Regions from separate parts of the Pseudomonas sp. GW822-FHT02D10 genome, predicted to be linked through region 2. Evidence: predicted binding sites of a transcription regulator. Region 2 holds the regulator's gene; the other holds the start of a gene.
What was found. The regulator FliA, encoded in region 2, starts transcription of late flagellar genes. The targets are predictions, from matches to a motif close to CTAAAGTTTNNNNNNNNNNNGCCGNTAA.
Positions count from the first base shown of each region.

Region 1: the regulator FliA is predicted to act here: its motif matches at 2,370-2,397, upstream of AC1RPZ_RS24865 (methyl-accepting chemotaxis protein).

Region 1 covers NZ_JBXAOB010000021.1:39,297-42,611, forward strand. The annotation lists gene AC1RPZ_RS24850 (TylF/MycF/NovP-related O-methyltransferase) at 1-138, opposite strand, end outside; gene AC1RPZ_RS24855 (hypothetical protein) at 138-1,001, opposite strand; gene AC1RPZ_RS24860 (transporter) at 1,211-2,233, opposite strand; gene AC1RPZ_RS24865 (methyl-accepting chemotaxis protein) at 2,513-3,315, shown strand, end outside.
Region 2 covers NZ_JBXAOB010000020.1:4,211-7,525, forward strand. The annotation lists gene flhF (flagellar biosynthesis GTPase FlhF) at 1-311, shown strand, start outside; gene fleN (flagellar synthesis regulator FleN) at 426-1,256, shown strand; gene fliA (RNA polymerase sigma factor FliA) at 1,253-1,993, shown strand; gene AC1RPZ_RS24205 (chemotaxis response regulator CheY) at 2,158-2,529, shown strand; gene AC1RPZ_RS24210 (protein phosphatase CheZ) at 2,561-3,315, shown strand, end outside.

The sequences.
Region 1 (3,315 bases), on a different contig from region 2:
CAACGCAGCGGTGACACCGATGCGGTTGGCGAACACGAAAGGAGCATCGGCCACGTACTCGGCGTCGACGCGCTTGAGAACGCCAGTGCGGGTTTCGTTGTATTGGGCCTCGGCAGGCGTAATGCGACGCTTGGTCATTATTGGATTCCTTGGAAATTCGAGAAGTCGTGGACGTGGAAATAGTCTTTGAAGCCGGCGCCGACATCCGGGCACGCGCTGTCGACGTTGATCGCGCCGCGCTTGTGCTTCAGGTCGTCGAGGTGCATCAGGCGGAAGTCCACGCTGAAGCGGGTTTGTTCGGTGTAATTGGGAACCGTGCCGTGCAGGTGTGAACCCGAGAAAATCAGCATTTCGGCGGTGTTGCCGGCAATGCGGATCTCGGACGCCGCGTCGATGTCTTCGGTCGGCACCGGGTGCTGACGGGCTTCTTCCTTGACGTTGTCCTTGGCGCGCTGGCGTTGTACGCCGATCCAGTCGGAGAGGCTCCACTGCGCCGAAGTGTTCTTCACCGGCTTATCGAAGTACGCCGGGTTGATCATCATGGTCTGGTCCGGCTGGATCGTATAGACCGGCATCCAGGTGTTGATCTGGCAGTCGACGCCGCCGTACCAGGTGTCACGATGAGGTTTGTAGGCGTAGCTGACGCCGGCGTGCAGGTAATCGTAGTTGGGCACAACGCGAATCCGCGGCACGTCGAAGATGAACGCTTCGGGGGCCGCACCGATTTCTTCGGTGAAACCACGGATCAACTCTTTGGCCCGCAGGCTATTGGTGAACTGGCCTTTGAGCCGGGTCACCAGCACCACGAACTCTTCCACCGGCATCAGGCGGTGCAGGGCCTGGTGGTCAGTCTCGCCGTCAAACGCGGCGGTGATGCTTTCCTGAGCAAAAGCACAGAGTTCTTTCGCTGCATTGAGCTGGGTGTTCAGGAAGATATCGCCAGCGTAGATGGCGCTTTTGAAGTCAGCTTTCTTCTGAAGCTGATTGATGTACAGATTCACGGTTTCCCCTCCTGAATGCATCGGGTCTCTTAAGAGTCGGCACCAAGGTAACAAACTGAAGCCCGAACCAGCGGGTGCTGAACCAATAAGTGCTTAATCCGCTGATTTTGCGACGAAATGCCTGAGGCGAAAAGATCGCAGCCTGCGGCAGCTCCTACAGGTGTACGCAATCCAATGTAGGAGCTGCCGCAGGCTGCGATCTTTTGATCTTAATAATCCGCCCGCTTGCGAAACGCCCAGCGCCCGGCGATTACGGTAAACGTTGCGACCAGTGCCACCAGAATCCAGAACCCTTCAGGGTCGCCGGAAAGGGGGATGCCGCCGACGTTCATGCCGAAGAAACCGGCAATGATGTTGATCGGCAGCGCCAGCACCGTGACCACGGTCAGGGTGAACAGCGTGCGGTTGCTTTGCTCGTTGAGATTGGCGGCGATCTCTTCCTGCAACAGCTTGATCCGTTCGCCCAGCGCCGTGAGGTCGTTGATGATCAGCGCGAACTCCTCGGTGGATTTGCGCAGCTCCTTGACGTCCTCTTTCTGCAACCACTGCGGCGGGCGATTGAGCAGGCGCAGCAACGAACCTGGCTCCAGCGCCAGCAGCCGTTGCAAGCGCACCAGCACCCGACGATTGGCGCCCAGTTCGGCGCGGTTGGTGGACAGCCGCGATGACAGCAACTCATCCTCGATCTGGTCGACGCTCTGGCTGGTCTTGCGCACGATTTGCGTCAGCACTTCGCCCTGATCGCGGAGCAAGTGCACGAGCAGCTCCAGTGGCGAGCGAAAGCACTCGCCGGCCTTGACCGAGGAGCGCAGCTTGTCTACCGAGTGCAAGGGTTGCAGGCGCGCGCTGATGATTAACCGACTGCGGGCACAGACCCAAAGGGTCGAGACGTCCGAAGACACCATGCTGCTGAGGTTGAACACCACGTCGTTGACCACCGCCAGCAGCGCCGAGTCGACGTGTTCGATGCGAGTCGAGCGCGAGCCCTCGTGCAAGGCTTCGAAGAATTCCTCCGGCAACTCCAGATGCGTTTTCATCCAGCGCTCGCACGCGGCGTGGGCGAGGTTCAGGTGCAGCCAGAGGAATTCGTCCTCAGCGCCCGGTTGTTGCAGCCGTTGCAACGCCTTGGCCGAATCGATCTCGCGGCCGCGCTCGCCGGGGCGAAAGCTGAAACCGTAGAGCAGGCCGAACAGGTCAGAATCGCGGTGGCGTTGGTCGATGCTGTGGTTCATGGCGTCTCGCTGAGGGGAGGTGCCTGTCGTACGTTTCACAGGCTCACATGAGCGGCATCATGGCAACGCTGTTTGACAGTTTTGTGACAGCTTGATTCGACTTGTAACCGGGGCTTCTACCGGCGGTCGGGTCGGTTTCAAGAAACCATGGCGTGCGCCGATGACGCCTAGGCAGGATCAGGCACTTTGGTGCCTGGCCCGCGTGTTGTTGACAGGGAGGTCCGGACACCCTGCGTGCCTCTTCGGTGCGTGTCTTATCCCTGTCATGAGTATCACTCGATGTTTTTGCAAAAATCCCTGAGAGCTCAAATCCTGGCACTGCTGAGCGGTAGCCTGATCGCGATGTTGCTGATTGCCTTGGCCTGTTTTCACTTTCTCTCCAGCGGGGTGCAGAACTATCGCAACCTGATCGAAGGCCCGTTGCATACCTCGCAACTGATTGACGAAGCCAACCTGCAATTCAAGGCTCAGGTTCAGGAATGGAAAAACGTCCTGTTGCGCGGCAAGCAGCCGACCGACCTGGACAAATACTGGAAGCAGTTCGAGGATCGTCAGGGCGATGTACAGAACATCCTTGGTGAGTTGACCCGGCAACAGGGCATCGAAGCGTCGTTCAAGGCTCGCATTGAAAGCCTGCGCGATGCGCATCGTGCTCTCGGTGGTGCTTATCAAAAGGGGCGGGAGGCTTTCCTGGCTGCGGGTGCTGACCCGACGGCGGGTGATAACGCGGTCAAAGGGGTGGACCGTGCCACCAGTGAACAGATGAGCGAGTTGGTCAACGAATTGCGCAAGCAGGGTCGCGAGCAGTCGATGCTGATCAGCGCCAGTGCCGATCGCACGGTGTTGCTGGGAATCCTGGTGATGTTGGCTTCGGGCCTGCTGATTGGCCTGTTCAGCCTGTGGCTGGTCAACCGCAATCTGGTGGAGCCGATCCGCAAACTGATTGAATACGTCGCGCAATTGAGCCAGGGCCGTTTCGCTGAGCGGGTGGCGAATGATCGTCAGGATGAGTTGGGCAAGCTGGCGGTCGCGGCCAACACGCTGCGCGATTTCCTTGCTGAGACCTTCAGTCGTTTGCAGCG
Region 2 (3,315 bases):
CTACCAGCCAGAAACAGGTGCTGACCGCCGCTTATCACAGCTACAAGCGTTGCGGGCTGGCAGGCTGCATCCTGACTAAACTGGATGAAACGGCGAGCCTGGGCGAAGTGTTGAGCCTGGCAATCAGTCACGAATTACCTGTCGCTTATCTGACCGACGGGCCACGGATTCCGGATGATCTACATTTACCGCGCCGGCATCAGTTGGTCAGTCGCGCCGTTAGCGTGCAGATGCAGGAAGAACCCAGCGAAGAAGCCATGGCTGATATGTTCGCTGACCTCTACCACAGCCCGACCAAGCGCGTCGGCTGAGGTAATAATGAATAGATTTGTATCTACATCGATGGCCTGCCATGCATTGTTCCGAAGTGAACGCGCAGCCAGTCATGTAGCCCGCGTCTAAGCAAGACAAGGTAAAGAACGAACATGGGCAGCATGCATCCCGTACAGGTGATCGCGGTGACCGGCGGCAAGGGTGGCGTCGGGAAGACTAATGTGTCAGTAAACTTGTCCCTGGCTCTTGCTGAGCTCGGCCGGCGCGTCATGCTGCTGGACGCCGATCTGGGGCTGGCGAACGTCGACGTCCTGCTGGGGCTCACGCCCAAGCGTACGCTGGCCGACGTCATCGAAGGGCGCTGTGAGCTGCGCGATGTATTACTTCAGGGGCCGGGCGGAATTCGTATTGTTCCAGCAGCGTCCGGTACCCAGAGCATGGTTCACCTCAGCCCAGCCCAGCATGCTGGCCTGATTCAGGCGTTCAGCGACATTGGCGATAATCTCGACGTATTGGTGATCGACACGGCGGCGGGTATTGGTGAATCGGTCGTCAGTTTTGTTCGCGCCGCCCAGGAAGTGTTGCTGGTGGTGTGCGACGAGCCGACGTCGATCACTGACGCCTATGCGCTGATCAAACTGCTCAACCGCGATTACGGCATGAACCGCTTCCGGGTGCTGGCCAACATGGCGCAAAGCCCTCAGGAAGGGCGAAACCTGTTCGCCAAGTTGACCAAGGTCACGGATCGCTTCCTCGACGTCGCCTTACAATACGTCGGTGCGGTGCCTTACGACGAATGCGTGCGCAAGGCCGTGCAGAAGCAACGCGCCGTGTATGAAGCCTTTCCTCGTTCCAAATGTGCGCTGGCGTTCAAGGCCATCGCGCAGAAGGTCGATACCTGGCCACTGCCTGCCAACCCGCGTGGGCATCTGGAGTTTTTCGTCGAGCGTCTGGTGCAGCAAACTGCGGGTCCGGTTCTATGACAGCCAGCGGTTACAACCTGTACAAGAAGTCGGCGCGTGACGCGCAGTACGAACTGATCGAGCGTTACGCGCCACTGGTAAAACGTATTGCCTATCACCTGTTGGCGCGCTTGCCGGCCAGTGTTCAAGTCGAAGACCTGATCCAGGCCGGCATGATCGGTTTGCTCGAAGTGTCGACCAAATACGACGCGAGCAAAGGCGCGAGTTTTGAGACGTATGCGGGGATCCGCATCCGTGGTGCGATGCTCGATGAAGTCCGCAAGGGTGACTGGGCGCCACGCTCGGTCCACCGCAATACCCGGATGGTGAGTGATGCGATTCGCTCAATTGAAGCTAAAACCGGGCGCGACGCTAAAGATCACGAGGTTGCGGCCGAACTCCAATTGAGTCTCGACGATTATTACGGGATTTTGAACGACACCTTGGGCAGTCGCCTGTTCAGCTTCGACGATCTGTTGCAGGACGGCGAGCATGAAGGGCTGCACGAGGATGGCGCGAGTGCTCATCTCGAACCGTCGCGCGACCTGGAAGATGAACGTTTCCAGGCTGCACTGGCGGACGCGATTGCCAATTTGCCGGAGCGTGAGCGACTGGTGTTGGCGCTGTACTACGACGAAGAGCTGAACCTCAAGGAAATCGGTGAGGTCCTGGGGGTCAGTGAATCGCGGGTCAGCCAGTTACACAGCCAGTGCGCGGCCCGTTTGCGGGGGCGTTTGGGGGAGTGGCGAGCGCGCTGACAGCAGTGTGGGGACACTGCGAACGAAACAGGTATGGCGTAGCTGTGCCGGTCTTCATCCGTTGTGCTCCAGACAGTCGTTGAGTGCTCTACCTGATTGATTGAATGGCGTGTTCAGGTGCTGAACGCGTTTAAGACTGCTTGGAGGTCGAATTGGACAAGAACATGAAAATCCTCATCGTTGATGACTTCTCAACGATGCGGCGGATCATAAAAAACCTGTTGCGTGACCTTGGGTTCACCAACACGGTCGAGGCGGACGACGGTATTACCGCCATTCCCGTCCTCAACAGCGGGAGCATCGACTTTCTGGTAACGGACTGGAACATGCCGGGCATGACCGGTATCGATCTGCTGCGCCATGTGCGCGCCGATGAAAAGCTCAAGCATCTTCCGGTGCTGATGGTCACTGCCGAAGCCAAACGCGAGCAGATCATCGAAGCCGCTCAAGCCGGTGTAAACGGCTATGTGGTCAAACCCTTCACGGCCCAGGCGTTGAAAGAAAAAATCGAAAAAATATTCGAACGCATCGGTTGATGTGCGGAGCCACTGCGCCACGGGGGGAGCTATGGAGCAAAGAGAATCTTCACAGGGCGATTTCGAGTCGACCCTGAAAAAACATGCCCAGGAACTGGTCGAAAGCCTTGAAAAGGGCAGGTTCGGCGACGCTGTGCAATTGATCCATGAGCTCAATCAGACCCGTGACCGCGGCCTGTACCAGGAAGTGGGCAAGCTCACTCGCGAACTGCATAGCGCGATCGTCAATTTTCAGATTGACCCGCACATGCCGCAAGCCGAGGAAGTCTCACAGATCACGGATGCCACCGAGCGCCTGTCCTATGTGGTCAAACTGACCGAGGCGGCTGCGAATCGCACCATGGACCTGGTCGAGAACAGCACTCCGCTGGTCAATGGTCTGAGCACTGATGCCCAGGCTTTGAGCGCGGACTGGGGGCGTTTCATGCGCCGCGAAGTCGGTGCCGAAGAGTTCCGCGAACTGGCCCGGCGTGTCGACGGTTTCCTGACGCGTAGCGCGGAGGACACTCGCGTCGTCTCGGGCAACCTCAACGATATTCTGCTGGCTCAGGATTACCAGGATCTAACCGGTCAGGTGATCAAGCGCGTGACCCAATTGGTCACCGAAGTCGAAAGCAACCTGCTCAAGCTCGTGCTCATGGCCAGTCAGGTCGACCGCTTTGCGGGCATCGAACATGACCATGAAGCGATGCTGGCTGAAAAAGATCCGCAAAAACATCTCTCGCAGGGTGAAGGTCCGCAGATTCATGCCGATAAACGAGAAGACGTTGTGTCCGGTCAGGACGA